Regions from separate parts of the Anaeromassilibacillus sp. D41t1_190614_C2 genome, predicted to be linked through region 1. Evidence: predicted binding sites of a transcription regulator. Region 1 holds the regulator's gene; each other region holds the start of a gene.
What was found. Region 1 encodes HrcA, which represses chaperone genes, less so after heat shock. Its sites were predicted from a motif close to TGTTAGCACTCNNNNNNNNNGAGTGCTAACA; they were not measured.
Positions count from the first base shown of each region.

Region 2: a site for HrcA is predicted at 2,602-2,632, ahead of I2G69_RS10110 (Hsp20/alpha crystallin family protein). Genes of this name have one in related genera too.
Region 3: a site for HrcA is predicted at 3,109-3,139, ahead of I2G69_RS08355 (co-chaperone GroES). Genes of this name have one in related genera too.

Region 1 is NZ_JADMOD010000004.1:123,435-131,559, forward strand. Features, by position in the region: gene dnaK (molecular chaperone DnaK) at 1-998, opposite strand, end outside; gene grpE (nucleotide exchange factor GrpE) at 1,077-1,673, opposite strand; gene hrcA (heat-inducible transcriptional repressor HrcA) at 1,726-2,757, opposite strand; gene hemW (radical SAM family heme chaperone HemW) at 3,053-4,171, opposite strand; gene lepA (translation elongation factor 4) at 4,164-5,972, opposite strand; gene I2G69_RS05650 (immunoglobulin-like domain-containing protein) at 6,178-6,678, opposite strand; gene spoVAE (stage V sporulation protein AE) at 6,911-7,267, shown strand; gene I2G69_RS05660 (hypothetical protein) at 7,492-7,644, opposite strand; gene rpsT (30S ribosomal protein S20) at 7,854-8,117, opposite strand.
Region 2 is NZ_JADMOD010000012.1:52,086-60,210, reverse strand. Features, by position in the region: gene rpoD (RNA polymerase sigma factor RpoD) at 1-934, shown strand, start outside; gene I2G69_RS10120 (RrF2 family transcriptional regulator) at 949-1,371, shown strand; gene I2G69_RS10115 (Hsp20/alpha crystallin family protein) at 1,520-1,942, opposite strand; gene I2G69_RS10110 (Hsp20/alpha crystallin family protein) at 1,995-2,420, opposite strand; gene I2G69_RS10105 (phosphopentomutase) at 2,844-4,019, shown strand; gene deoD (purine-nucleoside phosphorylase) at 4,037-4,753, shown strand; gene deoC (deoxyribose-phosphate aldolase) at 4,781-5,446, shown strand; gene I2G69_RS10090 (cytidine deaminase) at 5,537-5,983, shown strand; gene I2G69_RS10085 (pyrimidine-nucleoside phosphorylase) at 5,970-7,301, shown strand; gene eno (phosphopyruvate hydratase) at 7,437-8,125, shown strand, end outside.
Region 3 is NZ_JADMOD010000009.1:24,131-32,255, forward strand. Features, by position in the region: partial or broken gene ftsH (ATP-dependent zinc metalloprotease FtsH) at 1-1,481, shown strand, start outside; gene I2G69_RS08350 (THUMP domain-containing class I SAM-dependent RNA methyltransferase) at 1,702-2,832, shown strand; gene I2G69_RS08355 (co-chaperone GroES) at 3,234-3,518, shown strand; gene groL (chaperonin GroEL) at 3,566-5,194, shown strand; gene I2G69_RS08365 (putative immunity protein) at 5,403-5,945, shown strand; gene I2G69_RS08370 (DUF4180 domain-containing protein) at 6,010-6,519, shown strand; gene I2G69_RS08375 (NfeD family protein) at 6,957-7,409, shown strand; gene I2G69_RS08380 (SPFH domain-containing protein) at 7,449-8,125, shown strand, end outside.

The DNA.
Region 1 (8,125 bases):
AAGGGCTCCTTGCCGGTCAACTTCTTGACTTCTTCCTGGACAGCCGGGATTCTGGAAGAACCGCCGACGAGCAGGACCTTGCTGATCTGGCTGAACTGCAAGCCAGCGTCCTGCATGGCCTGGCGGACCGGGCCGATGGTCTTTTCGACGAGGTCTGCGGTCAGCTCGTTGAACTTTGCGCGGGTCAGGGTCATGTCGAGGTGCTTCGGGCCGGTGGCGTCCGCCGTGATGAACGGCAGGTTGATCTGGCTGGACGTCATGCCGGACAGCTCGATCTTTGCCTTTTCTGCGGCTTCCTTCAGTCTCTGCATGGCCATCTTGTCGCCGGAGAGGTCGATGCCGTTCTCCTGCTTGAAGGAGGCAACCATCCAATCGATGATGCGCTTATCGAAGTCGTCGCCGCCCAAGCGGTTGTTGCCAGCGGTTGCAAGCACTTCCTGCACGCCGTCGCCCATCTCGATGATGGAGACATCGAACGTACCGCCGCCGAGGTCATACACCATGATCTTCTGCTCTTCGCCCTTGTCGATGCCATAGGACAGAGCCGCGGCCGTCGGCTCGTTGATGATACGCTTTACATCCAGGCCCGCGATCTTGCCGGCGTCCTTGGTCGCCTGGCGCTGTGCGTCGGTGAAGTATGCCGGGACGGTGATAACAGCGGAGCTGACGGTTTCGCCCAGATAGGCTTCTGCGTCCGCCTTCAGCTTTTGCAGGATCATTGCGGAAATCTCCTGCGGGGTGTAGCTCTTATCGTCAATCGTTACTTTATAATTGGAACCCATCTCTCTCTTGATGGAAGAAATGGTGCGGTCCGGGTTGGTGATGGCCTGGCGCTTTGCCACCTGGCCCACCATACGCTCGCCGGTCTTGGAGAACGCGACCACGGACGGCGTTGTGCGCGCGCCTTCTGCGTTTGGAATTACAACCGGCTCGCCGCCTTCAATCACGGCTACACAGGAATTCGTTGTACCAAGGTCAATACCAATTGTCTTGCTCATAATCTATACCTCCAGTTTTCATTCTGTTTTTTCAGTTGAATCTATATATTAGAAAGGGGATTGCGGGACAGTGGACGGTTAGTTTGCAACGACCACCGTTGCATGCCGGACGACTTTGTCGCCGATCTTGTATCCCTTTTGATAAACCTGCGCAACCACGTTTTCGGCTGCGTTTTCGTCGTCAATATGGGATACGGCGTTGTGCAGTTCCGGGTTGAACGCCTCCCCTGCGGCGCCCATCTCGGACACGCCCAGCTTTTCCAGCGCTTTTTTCAGCTGCGCCTGGACCATTTCCACGCCCTTGCGCAGGTCTTCGACACTGCACTCCTGCTGCTCCAGCGCGCGCTCCAGATTGTCTGCCACCGGCAGGAACTCCAGCACAGCGGCCGCTGTCGCATCGGAATAAATCGCTGCTTTCTCGCGCTCCGTGCGCTTGCGGTAGTTGTCATACTCCGCTGCGGTGCGCAGGAACTGGTCTTTCTGTTTTTTCAGTGCCTCTTCTGCTTCTTCAAGCTTTTTCTGCATCGCTTCTTTCTCTGCCTTGGCCTTTTTCCCGCCAAAGCCTCCTTTATCCTTTTTTTCGGCCTTTTCCGTTTCCTGGGAAGCCTCCGGCTCCGCGTCGGTCTGCGGGTCTGTTCCGGCTTCTGTCTGCGGATTCTTTTCCTCCGTATTCAACTGTCCGGACCCTCCTTCGTTTTAAATTGCGCCATTTGCGCTCTATCAAACACTAAAAGTCATAGTCCATCAATTCGGTGAGCATCTTCCCAACCGCGTCGGAAAGATATTCCATATGGGCGATCACCTTCGCGTAATTCATGCGCATCGGGCCGATGATCGCCAACGCGCCGGCGTCCTTGCCGCCGACGGTGTAGCGGGAAATCACCACGCTGGAATCCTTGAGTTCCGGGCGGCCCGTCTCGTCGCCGATGAGCACCTTCACGTTTTTGCTGCGCTGCTCCAACAAGCGGTTCAACTCGTCCGCATGCGCCAGGAAATCCATCATCCGGCGCGCGGTCAGCGAGAGCTCTGGATAGAAGAGCAGGTTCGTCTGCCCTTCCATGCAGATTTCCGCCTGCATGGAATCCCGCGCCACGTCGAGTACCGCCATAAACGCGGACGACATCAGGATCGCCATCTCCCCCATGGAGGCCGCCATGTTCTGGATAAAAGCGGGCGTCACTTCCGAAACCGGCATCCCTGCCAATTTCTCGTTGAACACCCGGAAGAACACCCGCAAGATCTCCTGCGACAGGTCAAAGTCGCAGTGGAACACGCGCGTCTTCATGGTCCCGGCGGAGGTCATCAAGATGACCATCGCGGTGCGGCGGCTGGTCTGCACGAATTGGATCGCGCGGATATTTGCCCCGCGGCCGCTCGGCGTTGTGGATACCGCCGCAAACCGGGTGGCAGCGGCCAGCACACGGGAAACGCCGTCCAGCAATTTTTCCGGATCATAGGCGCTGGAGAGCAGCTGGCTGTCCAGATAGCGCTTTTCTTCACGGGTCACGGGCTTTTTCTTCATCAATGAATCGATGTACACCCGGTACCCCATTTGGGTGGGAACCCTGCCCGCCGATGTGTGCGGCTGGTCCAGAAGCCCCATCTCCGCCAAATCGCTCATTTCATTGCGCACGGTGGCGGAAGAGACTGCAAAGTCGAGGTTGTCACAAAGCGCCTTCGAGCCGACCGGCTCGCCGGTGGCGACATACAATTCGACGACCGCCGCCAGAATTTTTTTCTTGCGTTCGCTGAGTTCCAACCTTCCCACCTCTCTTATTTGGATTCGGAGTTTAGCACTCTTTTATATCGAGTGCTAACTCTAGTTATTAATTTATCATTACTTTGCCCGGTTGTCAATAAGATAAATGTAAATTAATTATGAATCTGCAATAGAGAAACTTAGCAATTTGCCAAAAGGACGAATATGGCAACAAGGTTTCCCTTCCCTGAACCGGTCCTCGCGCCCACCGCCATGCTAATAAATAGAAAAAAGGCCGCACAGACCGGCCAAACCGCCAAATCTACACAACCTTTTGTATATTATTTTTCACTTATTACGTTTCGTATAAAATCTCCGCCAAAAGTGCGTTGGAAACCAAAAACCCCTTCCGGGTAAACCGGAAACCCTCCGGCCAACACTCCGTCAGGCCAACGCGGGCATACCGCTGCGCCGCACGTTTCCATCGCTCCGGAATGGGCTCGCCAAAGCGGTCCCGGTAGCGCGCCTCCTGTAAGCCCTCTGCCAACCGGAGTGCCAACATCGCATATTCCTCCGGCCCACCGGCGGGAATCTCCGGGTCGGCGTCCTCCTCCGGCGCTTGCCCTGCCAAAAACGCGCGCAGGTCGCGCGCCTCATAGAAGCGCTTCCCGTTCAAAAAGGAATGCGCGGCCGGGCCAAGACCGAGATATTCCTCGCAGTGCCAATACTTCAAATTGTGCCGGCTCTCAAAGCCCGGCCGGGCAAAGTTGGAAATCTCATACTGCATCAGGCCGTGCCGCTCCAATTCCTCGCAGGCTGCTTCGTAGAGGGAACAGGTCTCGTCCTCGTCCGGCAATTGCAGCTGCTCCCTGCGCTGGTAAAAGGCCGTGCGCGGTTCGATCTTCAACAGATAGGCGGACACATGCGGCACCCCCAGTTCCGCGCAAAACGCTGCGGAACGCCGGGCGCTTTCCACCGTCTGCCCTTCGATGCCGAGCATCAAATCGAGCGAGATGTTTTCGATCCCCGCTTTGCGCGCCGCCGCCACCGCTTCGGCCGCCTGCGCCACCGTATGGCGGCGGCCCAAGCGTTCCAACTCCCGGTCGTCCGCCGACTGCATCCCGATGGACAGGCGGTTGCCGCCCGCTGCCCGGAACCCCTGCAAAAAGCCCGTTAAATCCACGCCGGGGTTGACTTCCGCGGTGATCTCCGCCCCATCCAGTCCAAAGCAGGCCATCGCCTGCCCGATGAGGCGCGCCACCCGTTCGCCGCCCAACAGCCCGGGCGTCCCTCCGCCAAAGTACAGGGTATCCGCCGGGCGTTTGGTTTTATCCGAATTGTATTTTAATCTATCAATCATACAATCTGTATATAAATTAAGGGAATCCTCCGAGGCATGGACGGAATAGAAATCGCAATAGGGGCACTTTTTCTCGCAAAACGGCACATGCAGGTATAAACCGATCTTATTCATCCAGCTTCAGCACGCTCATAAACGCCTCCTGCGGCACCTCGACCGTGCCCAGCTGGCGCATGCGCTTCTTGCCTTCCTTCTGCTTTTCCAGCAGCTTCTTCTTTCGGGTGATGTCGCCGCCGTAGCACTTCGCCAGAACATCCTTGCGCAGCGCTTTGACGGTTTCGCGCGCGATGATCCGGCCGCCCACGCACGCCTGGATCGGCACCTCGAAGAGCTGGCGCGGGATCTTCTCGCGCAGCTTTTCCGCCATCTTGCGGGCACGCGGGTACGCCTTGTCCGCGTGGATGATAAACGAGAGCGCGTCCACGACCTCACCGTTGAGCATGATGTCCAGCTTGACCAGGTTGCTCTTCTGGTAGCCCGCCAGCTCATAATCGAAGCTGGCATAACCGCGGGTGCGCGATTTCAGCGCATCGAAAAAGTCGTAGATGATCTCATTGAGCGGCAGCTCATAATGGATATCGACGCGGTCCGTGTCGATGTAATTCATATCCTTAAATACGCCGCGGCGCTCCTGGCAAAGGTCCATAATATTGCCCACATATTCCTTTGGGGTGTAGATATGGGCGTTCGTAATGGGTTCTTCGGCCTGCGCGATCAGCGACGGGTCGGGATAGTTGGTCGGGTTGTCGATGGCGATCATCTCGCCGTCGGTCTTCGTGATATGGTAGACGACGCTCGGCGCGGTTGTGACGATGTCCAAATTGTATTCGCGCTCCAGGCGCTCCTGGATGATCTCCATATGCAAAAGCCCCAGGAAGCCGCAGCGGAAACCGAAGCCCAATGCGACGGAGGTCTCCGGCTCAAAGGAGAGTGCCGCATCGTTGAGCTGCAATTTCTCCAGCGCGTCCCGCAGGTCCGGGTATTTCGCGCCGTCCGCGGGGTAGATGCCGCAGAACACCATGGGCTGTACCGCGCGGTAGCCCGGCAGCGGCTCCTTCGCGGGGTTGTCCACGCGCGTGATCGTATCGCCGACCCGCGCTTCGCGGACCGCCTTGATCGACGCCGCGATATAACCGACCTCGCCCGCCCGCAGGCAGTCCATCGGCTCGAAGCTGGTGGCGCGCATATAGCCGCATTCCACCACGGTAAATTCGCTCCCCACGCTCATCATCCGGATCGTATCGCCCGGATGGACGGTCCCGTCCTTGATGCGCACATGGGCGATGACGCCCTTATAGGCGTCGTAGTAGGAATCAAAAATCAGCGCACGCAGGGGGGCGTCCTCATCGCCCTCCGGCGGCGGCACCTGCTTGACGATCTGCTCCATCACCGCGTCGATGTTGATGCCCATCTTGGCGGAAATGCAGGGGGCCTCGTCCGCCGGGATGCCGATCACGTCCTCAATCTCCTGCCGCACATGCTCCGGCTGGGCGCTCGGCAGGTCGATCTTGTTGATGACCGGCACGATCTCCAACCCTGCGTCCACGGCCAAATACGTGTTGGCCAATGTCTGCGCCTCGATGCCCTGGGAGGCGTCCACCACCAGCACCGCGCCCTCACATGCGGCGAGCGAGCGCGATACTTCATAGTTAAAGTCCACGTGGCCGGGCGTGTCGATCAGGTTGAACACATAATCTTGATCGTCCTTCGCGTGATAGACCAATGTCACCGCATGGGCCTTGATGGTAATGCCGCGCTCGCGCTCCAGGTCCATGTCGTCCAGGATCTGGTCTTCCATGTCGCGCAGCGCGACCGATTTCGTCTGTTCCAATATGCGGTCCGCCAGCGTGCTCTTGCCGTGGTCAATGTGGGCAATGATGCTGAAATTCCGGATCCGTTCGCGTGGTATTGCCAAATGAATCACCGTCTCTTATCTCAAAAAGTTCCATACAGCCTAACCCTGTGGAGAAAGCTATAAAATCGGCCATAATAATGTATTATACCACAGAATGGATTCCTCTTCCAGACTTATAAACCGATGTTGCCGGAAAGCCGGTGTTTCTATCCTTTTAGGGCAGATCGAAACCGATTATTTGTAAAACAAACGGGAACGTTCCCCCTCAAACCTCCCCAAGATCAAACTCCGCATAGTACGTCTCCCCATTAAACGTATTCCCATAACGGTAGTGGCCTTGCGTGAGTGCTTCCTTCCCATAATAATTGACCGGGTGGATGCGGTGCTCGCTCTGGGAGTGCGGGGCCGCGAGGATCCCGATGTCGTGCCACGCCGTATCCGGGAGATATTCGAGCATCTCCCATTTGCCGCTGTCGGAGAGGCGCTCCAGCCAATACGCTTCCCCATAGCTGAATTCCTCGTCCGTTCCGTTGTGAATCTGAATGACGATCTCCTCCGGGGCAATTGGAAGCGCGTCTTCCCCAACGGAGATGGAAAATTCCCCGTCGTATGCGCCAGGGTCCTCGGAAGACGCCGGGTCCGACACGGAGGAAGACGGGTCCACATGGTGGGAAACCGTCTCCGGTCCTTCGATGGCGCTTGTTGTACAGCCCACAAGCGCCGCACAGATCCCCAACCATGCTATTGCACAGAGTATTCTTTTCATTTGGTATCCCTCCTTCTATTCAGAATACCGCCCGGGGAAAAGAATTTTTTCAAATTTTCCACCGAAGCCTACCACTTTATGGAAAACCAACCGCGAATTCGTTTTGTCCGCAAACGTGTGCCCGGCCTGCAAACCAGCCCATTTCCCTTCCTCCTTTTGCCGGGCCGCAATCCTCCTTCCAAACTGTATAAAATGGCAGCCCTTTCCTCATACTAACCATGAGGTGAAACATATGGAATACGTTTGGGCATTTGTCGTCGGCGGAGCGATTTGCGTCGTCGGACAGCTGTTGATCGATTACACCAAACTGACGCCAGCCCGCATCCTGGTTTTATTTGTCACATTGGGCGTGGTGTTGGGCGCGCTCGGCATTTACGAACCGCTGGTGGAATTCGCAGGCGCGGGCGCAACCGTCCCATTGACGGGATTTGGCTATAATATGGCGAAAGGGACGCGGGAGGCCATCCAGGAGCAGGGGCTTCTGGGAGTGTTCACCGGCGGCGTAACAGCGGGCGCCGCAGGGATTGCCGCGGCGGTGTTCTTCGGCTATTTAGCCGCCATATTTTCAAAACCCGGAGATAAGAGCTAACCGGTACGTCCGATACGGGAAGTTTGCCTACCGCGGCCTGCGCATCCTGCAGGGGCGCGTGATCGGCATGCTGCTTTACAAGCTGATGAAACACATCTATGAAAAGACGCGCCGCGACATCGAGCGTTGGCGGGAATTCCGGAAAAAGCGCAAAAATAAAACGGGCAGGTAATCTACCTGCCCGTATCCTTTCCCAATGAAGCCAGGAATGGATAGCCCGTCCCTTATTGAATCGAGCAATCCAGATAGTGCTCAAGCTCCTCTTCGTCCTTGCGCTTTTTTTCAAAAAAGAGGACGACGGCCACAGCCGCAGCAGCTACAGCCGCAAGAGCAGAAACGATCGTGATAAAAACAGCAAAATTATTTCCTTTTTTCAATATGAGCACCTCCATTTGTAAATACAAGCCCGGCGGGACGAGGGGTTCCACCGCAGCGAGGGACTTGTTGATACAACCAAATTGTTATCTATATGATAACCGTTTTCCTACAAAAAGTCAAATGAAATTGCTTTTGGAAATGATTTCCCGTAAAAATGAGAAAAAGCAGAGCATATGCTCTGCTTTCAGCTTTTCCTCGCCTATTCGACTTATGCCTGTGCAGCATTCAGCTTGCGGACGAGAGCGGACTTCTTTCTCGCGGCAGCGTTCTTATGCAGGATGCCCTTTGCAGCCGCCTGATCGATCTTCTTCACCGCAACACGGACGGCCTCCGCCTTGTTCTCCGCACCGGTCTCCACCGCATGGTTCGCCTTCTTGATCTCCGTCTTCAGGCTGGAGTTGAATGCTTTATTGATAAGCGTCTTTGTAGCAGTCACCTTCACGCGCTTCTTAGCAGATTTAATATTCGGCATGGTTCCAC
Region 2 (8,125 bases), on a different contig from region 1:
GGAAATTATCGAGGACTTTGCAGACGCTCCCTTGGACGACATCGACTTTGCCGCCGAAGCTGCCTCCGACGAAAATCTGGAATCCAGCCTCAGCACCGAGGGCATTGCGATTGACGACCCTGTAAAGGTGTATTTGAAAGAGATCGGCCGCGTGCCGCTGCTTTCCCCGGAAGAGGAAATCGACCTGGCTATCCGGATCAAGGAGGGGGATGAAGCGGCGAAAAAGCGCCTGTCAGAGGCCAACTTGCGCTTGGTCGTCAGCATTGCCAAGCGCTATCTGGGCCGTGGGATGCAGTTCTTGGACCTGATTCAGGAGGGCAACCTGGGCCTGATCAAGGCGGTGGAGAAGTTCGACTATACCAAGGGCTTTAAATTTTCCACCTATGCGACGTGGTGGATCCGGCAGGCGATCACCCGCGCGATAGCGGACCAGGCGAGGACCATCCGTATCCCGGTCCATATGGTGGAGACCATCAACAAGGTAAAGAAAGTCTCCAGCCAGCTGCTGCACACCAACGGGCACGAGCCGAGCGCGGAGGAGATCTCCGCCGAATTGGACATGCCGGTGGACAAGGTGCGGGAGATCATGCGGGTTGCGCAGGAACCCGTCTCTTTGGAAACGCCGATCGGCGAAGAGGAGGACAGCCATTTGGGGGATTTCATCCCCGATGACGACGCCCCCGCCCCGCAGGACGCAGCCTCCCATACCCTTTTGAAGGAACAGCTTGCGGATGTACTGGACACCCTCACCCCCCGCGAGGAAAAGGTGCTCAGCCTGCGCTTTGGCCTGGAGGACGGCCGCTCCCGCACGTTGGAAGAGGTAGGCAAGGAGTTCAATGTCACCCGTGAACGCATCCGCCAGATCGAAGCCAAGGCCCTGCGCAAGCTTCGCCACCCGAGCCGCAGCAAAAAGCTGAAAGACTTTTTGGACTAAGAGGTGGACAAGCGATGCACATGACCCTGGAGGCGGACTATGCGGTGCGGATCGTGGAATTTCTCGCGGCGGCCAATCAAAAGGTGGATGCGCGGACGATCTCGGAAGAAACGCATGTGCCTCTGCGCTTTGCCCTGAAGATCCTGCGCAAGCTGGTGGCGGACGACATCATGATTTCCTACAAAGGCGCTCACGGCGGATACATGTTGGCGCATCCGGCGGGGGAGATCACCCTGCGCCGGGTCATTGAATCCGTGGAAGGCCCCTATATGATCAGCCGTTGTCAGCAGGGAGAATATGCTTGTACCCATACGGCGAGCTGCCGGTTTCATGAGATTTACAACGAAATTTCGGAAATTGTCCGGCAGAAGCTGGATTCTTACACCTTTGCGGATGTTTCGGGAGCCGGCCACCCTAGTTCGACGGAAAAATCGTGAACTTTGTACATATAGAAATCAGGAATCAGGCGTGATGATAAAAATCCCCCGGTGCAGCGTAAGGCTGCACCGGGGGATTTTGTCGATACGGTGTTTTGCCAGGGGCGTTCATAGCCCTTCTTTTAGAAAACTGGAGGATACACCCGTATTAGTGAATTTCAATGCGGCGGTTTGGAGCGACCGTCGCCTCCTTCTTTGGCAAAGTCAGCTCCAATACACCATTTTCATATTTCGCCTGGATACCGCTTGTGTCGATCCCGGAGACATCAAAGCTACGGCTCATAGAACCATACCGTCTTTCGCGGCGGATGTAGGTGTTGTCATCCGTTTGCGTTTCCTCTTTATGCTGTGCGGAAATGGTCATCCGGTCGCCGTCCATGTCGATATGGATATCTTCTTTGTTGTATCCAGGAAGATCGGTCCGCAGCAGGTACTGATTGCCCTGGTCGATGATATCGGTGCTGCACGGAACGACGCTGCTCTCCGAATTGCCCCAGAAAGCGCGGTTCATTTGGTCGAGATAATTGAAAAGATTGCTGGTTCTGCGCTCAAATGGAATCAAATCAAACATGATAAAACCCTCCGTTTTGTTCTTTTGTAATCATGCAATGGAATACTGGCCATTACTGAATTTCAATCCGATGGTTTGCGGGAACCGTCTCCTGCTTCTTAGGCAGATCCAGCTCCAAAACGCCGTTTTCAAATTTTGCCTCGATATGATCGGCGTCGATGGACGAAATATCAAAACTGCGGCTCATGGAACCATACCGTCTTTCGCGACGGATAAAATTGTTCTTCTGATCTTCCGTTTTGTTTTCTTCCGAGTGTTCCGCGGAGATCGTCAAACGGTCGCCTTCGATGTCGAGGTGAATGTCTTCCTTTTTGAAGCCCGGCAGGTCGGCCTTCAAAACAAAGCGGTTGCCTTCATCGAGAATATCGGTCTTGCAAGGTGCGATGTCGGTGTTGCCGCCGAAGAATGCACGTTCCATATCATCAAAATAGCGGAATAAATCATTGTTTCTATGTTCAAAAGGAATCAAATCAAACATAAGTCATAACCTCCTTAACGGCTTCTATCATTTTCTATCAATGTAATGGATTGTGGGTTCTGCAAGAAAGTCTTTTCAAGCGAACCACCTTCTTTCCTCTTTGGCTCTCTTGCTGTCTACGCTTTTTAGTATAGGGTCGGGTTGTTAAAAATGTTTTTCAAAATTGCGAACAAACTGTTAATTTTAGCACTCTATACTTAAGAGTGCTAAAATATAAATGGCACAGATTTTGAAAATACGATCTCGATGAAGGCCCTTTCAGAAGACAGAAATATATGTCTTGAACATAGCGGAGAACACAGTTGTTTCAAGTTTTTCCTGCAAAATGATAGTCAATTTAGGAAGACTGTACTATAATGATTATTTAAGAAATACAAAGCATATTTTAAGACCTGTCGATCGAAAATCTATAGGAGGCATATTATGAAGCGCGTTTTTTTGATGGTGCTGGACAGTGTGGGGATTGGAGAAATGCCGGACGCTGCACAGTATGGCGACGCGGGAAGCAATACGCTGGCCGCAGCGTCGAAAAGCCCCTATTTTTCCATGCCCCATATGCAGCAGCTTGGCCTTTTTAATATCGATGGCGTTACCTGCCGTCCGGCGGTGGAGCACCCTTCGGCAGCGTTTGCACGCATGACGGAACTCTCCAAAGGGAAGGACACCACCATCGGCCATTGGGAAATTGCAGGCATTGTGTCCCCAAAACCCCTTCCAACGTACCCCAACGGCTTTCCACAGGATCTTCTGGCGGAATTCAGCCGCCGTGTGGGGCGAAAGGTGTTGTGCAACCGGCCCTATTCAGGGACGGAAGTAATCAAAGACTATGGGAAAGAGCATGTGGAAACCGGCGCGCTGATTGTTTATACTTCTGCGGACAGTGTCTTCCAAATCGCGGCGCATGAGGCGGTGGTGCCCGTCGAGGAGCTTTACCGCGATTGCCGGATTGCACGGGAGCTGTTGACCGGGGAACACAGCGTTGGGCGGGTGATTGCACGGCCGTTTACAGGCGAATATCCGAATTATGTCCGCACGAAGAACCGCCATGATTTTTCGCTCCTTCCGCCGGGCACCACCATGCTGGCTCAGCTTTCCGAAAATGGATTTGACGTGATTGCAATCGGAAAAATCTATGATATATTCGCTGGAAGAGGGATTACAAAGGCCATCCGCACAGGCGGCAATGACGAGGGCATTGCGCGGACCATCGAGTGGACAAAGCGCGATTTTCAGGGGCTTTGCTTCATCAACCTGGTGGACTTTGACATGCTATACGGTCACCGGAATGATGTGGAGGGCTATGCAAAGGGCCTGACAACCGTCGACCGGGCGATCCCGGAAATTTTGGCGGGGCTGCGGGAAGACGATCTTTTGATGATTACCGCCGACCACGGGTGCGACCCAAGCACGCCGTCCACGGATCATTCGCGGGAATATACGCCTTGGATCATTGCAGGGCCAAACGTAAAGGCAGGAACAAACTTGGGAACCCTGCCGACTTTTGCGGACATTGGCGCAACGATTCTTGATTTCTTTGGCGTCCCTCAGAAAATTACAGGGACATCGCAATTGGGAAACATCATAACAAAATCATTTTGAAAAACAGGAGGATTTGTATGGCTACAACTACACCGACGCCGCACAACGCGGCCAATCCGGGCGACATCGCCAAGACCGTTTTGATGCCGGGCGACCCGCTCCGCGCGAAATTTATTGCAGAAACGTATCTGGAAAACCCGGTCTGTTTTAACACGGTGCGCAATATGCTGGGATATACCGGCACTTACCAGGGAAAGCGCGTTTCCGTGATGGGCAGTGGGATGGGGATGCCGTCCATCGGCATCTACTCGTATGAGCTGTACCATTTTTACAACGTGGAGACCATCATCCGCATCGGTTCCGCTGGGGGAATCGCGGACCACGTACATGTGCGCGACGTCGTGATTGGGATTGGCGCGTGTACGGATTCCAATTATGGCTCGCAATTCCACCTGCCGGGTGCGTTTGCACCCATTGGAGATTTTACGCTTGCGCAGAAGGCGGTGCAGTATGCGCAGAAACATAAGATTCATACGGTTGTGGGGAATGTCCTGTCTTCGGATACCTTCTATGGGGACGATCCCGACGCCCTTCCCGCGTGGAAGAAAATGGGCGTGCTTGCCGTGGAGATGGAGTCTGCGGCGCTGTATATGAATGCGGCACGCGCGGGGAAGCGGGCGCTCTGCCTATTGACCATTTCCGATTGCCCGTTCACCGGGGAATCCCTCTCGGCGGAGGAGCGGCAGACCAGCTTCCGGGAAATGATGGAGATTGCGCTCGCAATCGCGGAATAAATTCAAACGGGAAAAGGATGAATGCATATGGACCGTCAGAAAATTTTGAGTATGGTCGACCACACCCTGCTCACGCAAACGGCGACATGGAAGGAAATCCGACGGATTTGCGACGAAGCCATCCGCTACGGGACGGCCTCGGTCTGTATACCCGCCAGTTATGTGAAACGCGCCAAGGAGTATGTGGGAGATCGAATGGCTGTATGTACGGTCATCGGGTTTCCAAACGGGTATTCCACAACGGCATCCAAGGTGTTTGAAACGCAGGATGCCATTGCCAACGGCGCGGACGAGATTGATATGGTGGTTAATATCGGGTATATCAAAGACGGCCTTTACGATTTGCAGCTTGACGAGATCCGCCAGATCAAACAGGCGTGCGGCGGCCATATCTTGAAGGTGATTGTTGAAACCTGCCTGTTAACCGAGGAAGAAAAGATCCGCATGTGCCAGGTTGTCACAGAATCCGGAGCGGACTTCATCAAAACCTCTACAGGCTTTTCAACGGGCGGCGCAACCTTTGACGATGTGGCGCTATTCCGGAAGTATGTTGGCCCGCAGGTGCGCATCAAGGCGGCAGGAGGGATTTCCTCGCTGGAGGATGCCGAGCGGTTTATCGAGCTTGGGGCGTCTCGGCTGGGCACCAGCCGCATCGTCAAATTGATCCAGCAGGAAGAGGCACACGGCGATTAAGCCGGGCAGACCGGCAGGATAGAAAAAAGGCCGCCGCAGGGAAGAAAACCGCGGCGGCCTGCGTTCTCTCTGGGGAGGGGTGTCATTTTTATGGAAGATCAGGAATTGGTCCGCTTAGCGCTGGGAGCCAGGGAGCGGGCCTATGCGCCGTATTCCAAATTTCAGGTGGGGGCGGCGCTGCTCACAGGAACAGGCCGTGTCTATCAGGGGTGTAACATTGAATGCGCCTCCTATACACCGACGAATTGTGCGGAACGGACCGCGTTTTTCAAGGCTGTCAGCGAGGGGGAGCGCGACTTTGTTGCCATCGCGATTGCCGGAGGACCCGCCGGCGCGCCGGTCAAACGGGCATGCCCGCCGTGCGGGGTATGCCGCCAGGTGATGCGGGAATTCTGCGACCCGTCGTCCTTTCGGGTCATTCTTGCCTCCGGGCCGGATAACTGGGTGTCCTACCGGCTAGAAGAGCTTCTTCCGCTCGGCTTTGGCCCGGAGAATTTAAACAGGGGGAAAGGAGGCGCGGGCTGTGCGCATGTATGATATCCTTGCGAAGAAGCGGGATGGGGGAATCCTGACGGACGAGGAGATTCAATTTTTTATCGACGGCTATGTGAGCGGTGCGATTCCGGATTATCAAGCGAGCGCCCTGCTGATGGCGATTTTTCTAAAAGGGATGACGCCACACGGGACAGCAGCGCTCACCAGGAGTATGGCGCAATCCGGCGACCTGGTGGATCTTTCCTCAATCGACGGGATCAAGGTCGATAAACACAGCACCGGCGGCGTGGGGGATAAGACCACGCTGATCGTGGCGCCGGTTGTCGCTTCTTTGGGCGTGCGCGTGGCCAAGATGAGCGGCCGCGGGTTGGGGCACACCGGCGGGACGGTGGATAAGCTGGAATCCATCCCCGGATTCCGAACCACACTGGATCGGGAGGCCTTTTTTGACGTTGTCCGCCGGGTGGGGGTTAGCGTAATTGGGCAATCCGGCAACCTGGCCCCCGCGGATAAAAAGCTCTATGCGCTGCGCGATGTGACGGCTACGGTCAACAGCATTCCGCTGATTGCTTCCAGCATTATGAGCAAAAAGATCGCCGCAGGCTCCGATCGAATCCTTCTGGATGTCAAGACCGGCAGCGGCGCCTTTATGAAGACCCTGGAGGACTCCATTGCGCTGGCAAAGGAGATGGTGTCCATCGGCGAGCATGTGGGACGCCGAACAGTGGCGCTCATCACCGATATGGACCGTCCTTTGGGTTGTGCCATCGGGAATGCGTTGGAGGTTTGCGAGGCGTGTGAGACCTTGCAGGGACGCGGCCCGGCCGATCTGACGGAGGTCTGTATCGAGCTGGCTGCCAATATGCTTTGGCTTGCGGAAAAAGGGGAATTGGCGCAATGCCGTTCTTTGGCCAAGCAACAGATTGCAAATGGGGAGGCCTTTGCGAAGTTGAAAGAGATGGTCCAGGCACAGGGTGGGGATACAAGCGTGCTGGACGACCCGTCGAGATTCGATCGGTCGAATGTATGTTATGAGGTCTTGGCGCAAAGGGAAGGGTTCCTCTATGCAATGGATACGGAGCGGTGCGGAATTGCTTCCATGGAGCTGGGCGCTGGACGCGAGAAAAAGGAGGACCCCATCGATTACAGCGCGGGGATTGTCTTGCGTAAAAAGGTCGGCGATTTTGTGAGAAAAGGGGAGGTGCTCGCCTCCTTCTATTCCTCGGAGGAGTCGAAATGCCGGACAGCGGAGCAAACGTTCACACAGGCCCTCAGCATTCAGGATGCAAGGCCGAAGCAAACCGCGTTGATTTACGCGCGTGTCACCGCCCAAGGGGTTGAAGTGGACAATCGATCTTAGAAACAGGCAACATTTTAGGGGAGGATAACATAGGGCGAAATCCTTGCGTTTTCCAATTTTTATGGTTAGAATAGCAACCATAAAGCCATACTAAATTCGTATATTTTAAACCAGAGGCTTTGTGGAGGTGCTTTCATGTTAGATTGTAAAATTGCAAGGGTCGTTGGCCGGGAAGTGATGGATTCCCGTGGAAATCCAACCGTAGAAGCAGAAGTTGTACTCAAATGCGGCGCACGGGGGACTGCACTCGTCCCCTCCGGTGCATCAACCGGCATCTATGAGGCGCACGAGCTGCGCGACGGCGACCCGAAGCGCTACGGTGGCAAGGGCGTTCTAAAGGCCGTACGCAATGTGAACGAATCGATTGCCACTGCATTGGAGGGGATGAATGCACTCGCGCAGGAGGAGATTGACCGTAAAATGCTGGAGGCCGATGCCAGCAAAAACAAGTCCAAGTTGGGCGCAAACGCGATCCTGGCGGTTTCACTGGCGACCGCACGCGCGGCCGCCGCAGCGCTCAATCTGCCGCTCTATCGGTATATCGGCGGCATGCAGGCGCACAAGCTCCCTGTGCCGATGATGAATATTCTCAATGGCGGCGCACATGCCTCCAACAACATCGACATACAGGAATTCATGATTATGCCGGTCGGCGCGCAGAGTTTTCGTGAGGCGCTCCGCTGGTGCAGCGAGATTTACCACACCCTTGGCAAGCTGCTCAAGGAAGGAGGGCTTGCCACCGGCGTCGGCGATGAGGGCGGCTTTGCGCCAAACCTGGAGTCGGACGAAGAAGCGATTGAATGGATCATCCGCGCAATCGAGGC
Region 3 (8,125 bases), on a different contig from region 1:
TTACGTTTATTCTCTCCTGGGTATTCCCCATTTTGATGTTTCTTATTTTGGGGCAGCTGCTCACCCGCTATATGCAGAAAAAGATGGGCGGCCCCAACGCCATGACCTTTGGCAAGAGCAACGCCAAGATCTATGTGGAGGCGCAAACGGGCAAGACCTTTGACGATGTTGCCGGGCAGGACGAGGCGAAGGAAGCCCTTTCGGAGATTGTGGATTTCTTGCACAATCCATCGAAATATGCAGAGATCGGCGCTTCTCTTCCGAAGGGCGCTTTGCTGGTGGGCCCTCCGGGAACCGGTAAGACATTGCTTGCGCAGGCGGTCGCTGGGGAAGCAAAGGTGCCGTTTTTCTCCATCTCCGGTTCGGAGTTTGTAGAGATGTTTGTCGGTATGGGGGCAGCCAAAGTCCGCGACCTCTTTAAGCAGGCCCAGGAGAAGGCCCCTTGCATTGTGTTTATCGATGAGATCGACACCATCGGAAAAAAGCGCGAGGGCGGCATGGGCGGCAACGACGAACGGGAGCAGACCCTCAACCAGTTGCTTACGGAGATGGACGGCTTTGACGGGAAAAAGGGCGTTGTAATCCTGGCCGCGACCAACCGCCCGGATTCCTTGGACAAAGCGCTTCTGCGCCCGGGCCGTTTTGACCGGCGTATCCCGGTGGAACTGCCGGACCTGGCGGGGCGCGAGGCTATTTTGAAGGTTCACGCCAAAAAGATCAAAGTGGCACCCGACATCGACTACAACGCTATCGCCCGCGCGACCGCAGGCGCTTCCGGCGCGGAGTTGGCGAACATCATCAATGAGGCGGCCTTGCGCGCGGTACGCTGCGGCCATTTCAGCGTGACGCAGGCGGACTTGGAAGAGAGCGTGGAGGTTGTCATCGCCGGTTACCAGCGCAAGAGCGCGGTGATCTCCGCAAAGGAAAAAGAGATCGTCGCTTATCATGAAATTGGACATGCGCTTGTTGCCGCGATGCAGAGCGACTCGGCGCCCGTCCATAAAATTACCATTGTCCCGCGTACATCCGGAGCCCTGGGCTATACCATGCAGGTGGAAGAGGGCGAGCGGGTGCTGATGTCCCGCGAAGAGGCGTACAACAAGATCGCCACGCTGACCGGCGGCCGTGCAGCGGAAGAACTGATCTTTGGCTCGTTTACCTCCGGGGCATCCAACGACATCGAGCAGGCGACTAAGCTTGCGCGCTCCATGGTGACCCGGTTGGGCATGAGCAAGACCTTTGACATGATGGCCTTGGAGACGGTCAGCAATCAATACTTGGGCGGGGACGCCTCCTTGACCTGCTCGCCGGAGACCGCGGCTAAGATCGACGAGGAGGTTTTGGAGCTGATCCGTTCTGCGCACGAAAAGGCGATTGCGATTTTGAAGGAGAATATGGAGAAGCTGCATGAGTTGGCGCACTATCTGTTGGAGAGGGAGACCATCACGGGCGAGGAATTCATGGAGATCCTAAAGAAATAATGGGACAGCGGCCGGGCACAGGTGTTTATGCCCGGCCGCTGCTGCTTTTCCGGATGGGTTTTGCTTTTGTAGAGGGCCTATGGTATAATCAATCCATTCCGCATGGCTGACGCTTGCCGGAAACAGGCAACGTATTTGGATGCGGGCTGGACCGCCCTCTTTTGGGCGGATGCGAATCAAATCGAAAACGGGGGATTCCCCGGGAAATAGGAGTGTATCTATGGCTGAACAGTGGAAAATGGTAATCCCGTGCCTGTTGGGGATCGAAGGACTGGTGGGGGATGAATTGTGCGCGATGGAAGCGCAAAATGTGGAACCGCAGAACGGCCGTGTGTTTTTTACCGGAGATGCGTCGATGCTCGCGCGCGCCAACCTCGGCTCACGGTATGGGGAGCGCGTTCTGATTGAACTGGGGAGCTTCGAGGCGCGCAGTTTTGAAGAACTCTTCCAGGGGGTAAAGGCCCTGCCTTGGGAACAGTGGATCGAAAAAGAGGATGCGTTTCCCGTCAAGGGGCGCTCCCTGAATTCCAAATTAGCCAGCGTCCCAGATTGCCAATCCATCATCAAAAAAGCCGTCGTGGAGCGCCTGAAGGGCAAATACCATCTAAATTGGTTTGAAGAGACCGGGACTCTGCATCAGATTCAATTCCTCATCATGAAGGACCACGTCAGCGTCATGCTGGATACCTCCGGGGCGGGCCTGCACAAGCGCGGTTACCGGGCCAATTCCACAGAGGCGCCGATCAAGGAAACCTTGGCGGCGGCGATGGCGTATCTTTCGCGCGTCCGCCGGGATGGGATTGTGATCGACCCATTTTGCGGCTCCGGTACCATTTTGGTGGAATCCGCGCTTTATGCGAAAAATATCGCTCCGGGGCTGCAACGTTCGTTTACCGCGGAGCGCTGGAAGAATATCCCGTCCGCGGTCTGGCAGCAAGAACGGGCGCGTGCGCGGGACCTGGTGCGCCGGGATGCTTCCTTTGCCGGGTATGGATACGACATCGACGGGGCTGCGGTGAACCTGACGCTGGAAAACGCGCGCAAGGCCGGTGTGATCTCCTGCATCCATGCGGAGAAGCGGGATGTGGCGGATTTCCAACCGCTGGGCGAACGCGGCGACGTCATTTGCAACCCGCCGTATGGTGAGCGCCTGCTGGATATCCGCGCCGCGGAAGAGCTCTATCGGACGATGGGGAAGGTGTTTACCCCCAAGAAAAAATGGAGCTATAACATCATCAGCCCCGATGAGACCTTTGAGGAGTGCTACGGCCGCAAGGCGGACCGCCGCAGAAAGCTTTACAACGGCATGATTAAGTGTCAGTTTTATATGTATTATAAAAGCGGGATTTAGCAGATGGACAGCCAGTCCGCTACGGCAAAAGCGGCTGGTTGCCGAAGCAGAAATGCAAGAAGAGGGCTGGAAATTTCAGGGAGAGTGTGCGGAAAGGCTTTTATAGCGCATGCGGCCGGTTGTAGGAGCAATGGCTTGAAACCGCCATATTTTGTGGACTCCCCTTGGAAATCCGGCCCTGCTTTGCATATTTCTGGGTGAATTGTAAATAATTTATGAAATTGCATTTTTTCGGGAAAAACCCCTTGATTTTTCCTGCGTAAGTGGCTAAAATAGTCTTAGCACTCAGAGATAGCGAGTGCTAAGAACATATCGTTTCAAGCGGCGCGGTCAAAGCGTCGAGCAGTTTGAAAGGGTATGCATGGATTTTGTAGGATCTATTTCTGAAGGAGGAAATTTAAATGACAATCAAACCGTTGGCAGACAGAGTTCTGATTAAGATGGAAGAAGCAGAAGAGACCACAAAGAGCGGCATCATCCTGGCAGGTTCCGCGAAGGAGAAGCCGCAGGTTGCGGACGTCATCGCAGTGGGCCCCGGCGGTATGGTAGACGGCAAGGAAGTCGTTATGAATGTCAAAGTGGGCGATCGTGTCATCACCAGCCAGTATGCTGGTACGAACGTCAAGATGGACGGAGAGGAATACACCATCGTCCGTCAGAGCGACATCCTGGCAGTGGTTGAATAAATAAGTATTTAAGAGAATTTATAGTATCATATTTGGAGGAATAGACTATGGCAAAGCAGATCATCTATGGCGAAGAAGCAAGAAAAGCTCTGCTGAGCGGCATCAATCAGCTCGCAGATACCGTGAAGATTACGTTGGGACCTAAGGGCCGCAACGTTGTGTTGGATAAGAAGTTCGGAGCTCCGCTCATCACGAACGACGGCGTGACCATCGCAAAGGAAATTGAGCTGGACGACGCATTCGAGAATATGGGCGCACAGCTCGTGAAGGAAGTTGCCACCAAGACGAACGACGTCGCTGGCGACGGCACCACGACCGCAACGCTGCTGGCACAGGCTTTGATCCGCGAAGGCATGAAGAATGTCGCAGCTGGCGCAAACCCGATGGTGCTGCGCAAGGGCGTACAGGACGCTGTAGACACAGCTGTGGATGCTCTTCGCGAGCATTCCAAGAAGGTTACCTGCTCCGACGACATCGCCCGTGTTGCAACGGTTTCCGCTTCGAATGAAGAAGTTGGCAAGCTGATTGCGGACGCAATGGAGAAGGTCACTTCCGACGGCGTCATCACCGTGGAAGAGAGCAAGACCGCTCTGACGGACTGCGACGTTGTGGAAGGTATGATGTTTGACCGCGGCTATATCAGCCCCTACATGGCGACCGATACCGACAAGATGGAGGCTGTCCTGGACGACGCCTACATCCTGATCACCGATAAGAAGATCTCCAACATCCAGGAAGTCCTGCCGCTCCTCGAGCAGATCGTACAGGGTGGCAAGAAGCTGCTGATCGTTGCAGAGGATGTTGAGGGCGAGGCGCTCACAACCCTGATCCTGAATAAACTGCGCGGCACCTTCAATTGCGTTGCAGTCAAGGCTCCGGGCTTTGGCGACCGCCGCAAGGAAATGCTGCAGGATATCGCCGTGCTGACCGGCGGCCAGGTGATCTCCTCCGAGCTTGGCTTGGAGCTGAAGGACACCACGATTGCCCAGCTGGGCCGTGCACGCCAGGTCAAGGTGGACAAAGAGAACACCATCATCGTTGACGGCGCTGGCAACCCGGACGACATCAAGGCGAGAGTCCATCAGATCCGTAGCCAGATCGAGACCACCACGTCTGATTTCGACCGCGAGAAGCTGCAAGAGCGCTTGGCAAAGCTTGCTGGCGGCGTAGCGGTCATCCGCGTAGGCGCTGCAACAGAGATTGAGATGAAGGAGAAGAAGCTCCGCATCGAGGACGCTTTGGCGGCAACGAAGGCGGCTGTGGAAGAAGGCATCGTAGCAGGCGGCGGCGTTGCTTTGATCGATACGATTCCGGCGGTTGCAAAGCTGTTGGAGAGCGTTGAGGGCGACGAGAAGACCGGCGTGCAGATCGTGCTGAAAGCGCTGGAGGAGCCGGTTCGCCAGATTGCGGCGAACGCTGGCGTCGAAGGATCTGTCATCGTGGAGAACCTCAAGAAGGAGTCCAAGGTCGGCTATGGCTATAATGCATTGACCGGCGAGTATGGCGACATGATCTCCTTTGGCATCGTTGACCCGACGAAGGTTACCCGTTCCGCACTGCAGAACGCAGCTTCCGTCGCACAGACAGTTCTCACCACCGAGAGCCTTGTAGCGGACAAGAAAGAGCCGGTTCCGCCGGCTGCTCCGGCTGATGCGGGCATGGGCGGCATGTATTAATCCAAATTGCAATAAGAAGTTTTGGACCCTGGGTTTCACTTTTGCGGAACCCAGGGCTTCTTTATTATTTTAGATGTAAATTTATGACCGCGGCGCCGTTTATCCAAACGGTGGGAAGTCCGGCTAGAAAGAGCATGTTTCCACGCTCTTGGACCTGTGATAAGATAGGGACAATGAAACACAAATCAAATTTTAGAGGGGGACAAATGTGAATTGGATTGACGAAGTGCATATGAGGCTTAAAAGAAAGAATAAAATTTTATTTGCAAAGGATTCAGAATACTTACAGGATCTGGCGTCGCTGTTTCAAGAACAGGAACATCGGGTTATGGCGTTGTGGGCTTTTGAATTTGCCGCTGAAACGGTTGCAAACCTAGAAGAAAAGTATCCGGATGAGAGACGGCCGCGCGAGGCTTTGGAAGCTGTCCAAGCTTGGGCGGCCGGAAAAATCAAGATGCGTCCGGCCCAACAAAAAATTTTATCCTGCCATACCTTTGCAAAGGAGATCGCTTGTAAAGAAGATATTGCGATGTGTCACGCCGTCGGGCAGGCGTGTGCGGTTGTCCATACGGCCGGACATGCGATTGGTTATCCCATATACGACCTTACTTCCATTATTTACAGATATGGAATAGAGGACGCTTCCAAAATAGTTGAAGAAAGAAAACAAACGTATATAAATCGCTTGCTTTATTGGAAGGAACATTTGGACACATATAAAGGGGAATGGGCAGAATTTATGCGCAAATAGTATCTTATTCATCGAACAGATACAACAGAAATGGCGTCGCAAGAACGCCGAAAAGGCTCTCTATTTGGAGCATGGCTTGCCATCGAAATGGCTGATGAAACAAGCCGATTCAAGTCTGTGTTTAGGCAGTTGCACAGCGTGCAACTCATGCAAACGCGCAGGAGGAACCCAAATAGAGCGTGATAGAAATAAATTTGATGAGGTATTAAAAATGAACATTGAAAAAGTAGAAAAGAATCATGAAGTGTGCGCCATAATCTACAGCGAGGAAATCGTTATCACAGATCCACAATCTGCGTTAGATATATTGATGCGCGCAAAATATGAAGTGGGTACCAAAAATATCGTCATAGATAAAAAGCTGATTGCAGAGGATTTCTTTATCCTTCGCACAGGGCTTGCAGGGGAGATTTTACAAAAATATATAAACTATGGAGGACGTATCGCGATTTATGGGGACTACTCCCACTATACCAGCAAACCACTCAAGGATTTCATTTATGAGAGTAATAAGGGAAAAGATGTGTTTTTTGTGTCTACTCAAAAAGAAGCCATTGAGATGCTGACTCGGTAAATGTTTGTTTATCGGGAGAACAGCAGAGCGGATTAGGCTAGCCAATGATCCGGTTGGACGGTCTGTTTTGTATACTGTTGTTTCCAATCTTCTTGCTTTCTGGTGGCAAAAATGGGGTGGAACAAACGAAAAGGCAGCGTCTTGAGGTGATGGAAGATCACTTGGTTCTATACGCCTTGTCCCAACCATCCATTTGGTGATCGTCACGACCTTGTCCAAATTTTCCCATAGACTTGTTACAGATTTGTAAGCATTGCTCGAAAATGGACCTTTTTCACGATTGAAGAAGCCTGAATCGCCCTTAGAACGTCCCGGCTAGGAGAAAGGAGTAGCTTTTCAAAAGAGGCCGAAATCCGCCTTCCCTGTCTTTTTCCGCGGTTTGAGGAAACCGGCCGGGTATGGTAAGATAGGCACATCACCGGAAAGGAGGTGCGACAATGGGAGGAAGTTCCATTTTTTGGCTTGTGGTCATCGTCATCGCCGTTGTAGTTGAGGCGTGTACCGTGCAGTTGGTTTCCGTTTGGATGGCAATTGGCGGTGTAGGAGCGCTGATCGCTGGCCTGTGCGGAGCGCCGTTTTGGGTACAGACGGCTGTATTTGCCGGCGTCACGGCTTTGGCGCTCTTGATCAGCCGCCCCATGGTCAAAAAGGTGATGCACTTTCAAAAGGTGGACACAAATGCAGGACGCTACATAGGGAAAACTGGCATTGTCACAGCGCGGATCGATAACACGGAAGGGATCGGCCAGGTGACCGTGCTCGGCAGCGTCTGGACAGCGCGTTCCGCCGACGGCTCCGTGTTGCCGGAAGGAGAGAATGTCGTCATCAAAGCGATCGAAGGGGTAAAACTGATTGTAGAACCGGAGAATCACTATCTGAAGACCGAATAACGACGAACTTAACGAGAGAAGAACAAAGGAGAATGGTTTATGCCATATGTAATTGCGATACTTGTTTTACTGCTGATTGTGATCATCATTGCCAATATCAAAATCGTTCCGCAGGCCCATGCGTATGTCATGGAGCGTCTGGGCGCGTACCATGTGACCTGGGAGACCGGCCTGCATGTCAAGATTCCGTTCCTGGATAAGATTGCCAAAAAGGTTTCTTTAAAGGAGCAGGTGATCGATTTCCCGCCCCAGCCGGTGATCACGAAGGACAACGTGACCATGCAGATTGATACGGTTGTGTATTTCCAGATCACGGACCCGAAGCTCTATGCATACGGTGTGGAAAGCCCGATTTCCGCAATCGAAAACCTGAGCGCGACCACCCTGCGCAACATCATCGGCGATCTGGAGCTGGACCACACGCTGACCTCCCGCGATGTCATCAATACGCAGATTCGCCAGATATTGGACGAGGCGACCGATCCCTGGGGGATCAAAGTCAACCGCGTGGAATTGAAGAATATCCTGCCGCCGGCGGAAATCCAGGATTCCATGGAAAAGCAGATGAAGGCCGAGCGTGAGCGCCGCGCCAAGATCTTGGAAGCAGAAGGCCAAAAGCGCAGCGCAGTCCTGATTGCAGAGGGTGAAAAGGAGTCTGCCATCCTGCACGCGGAAGCGTTGAAGGAGGCTAAGATCCGCGAGGCGCAGGGCGAGGC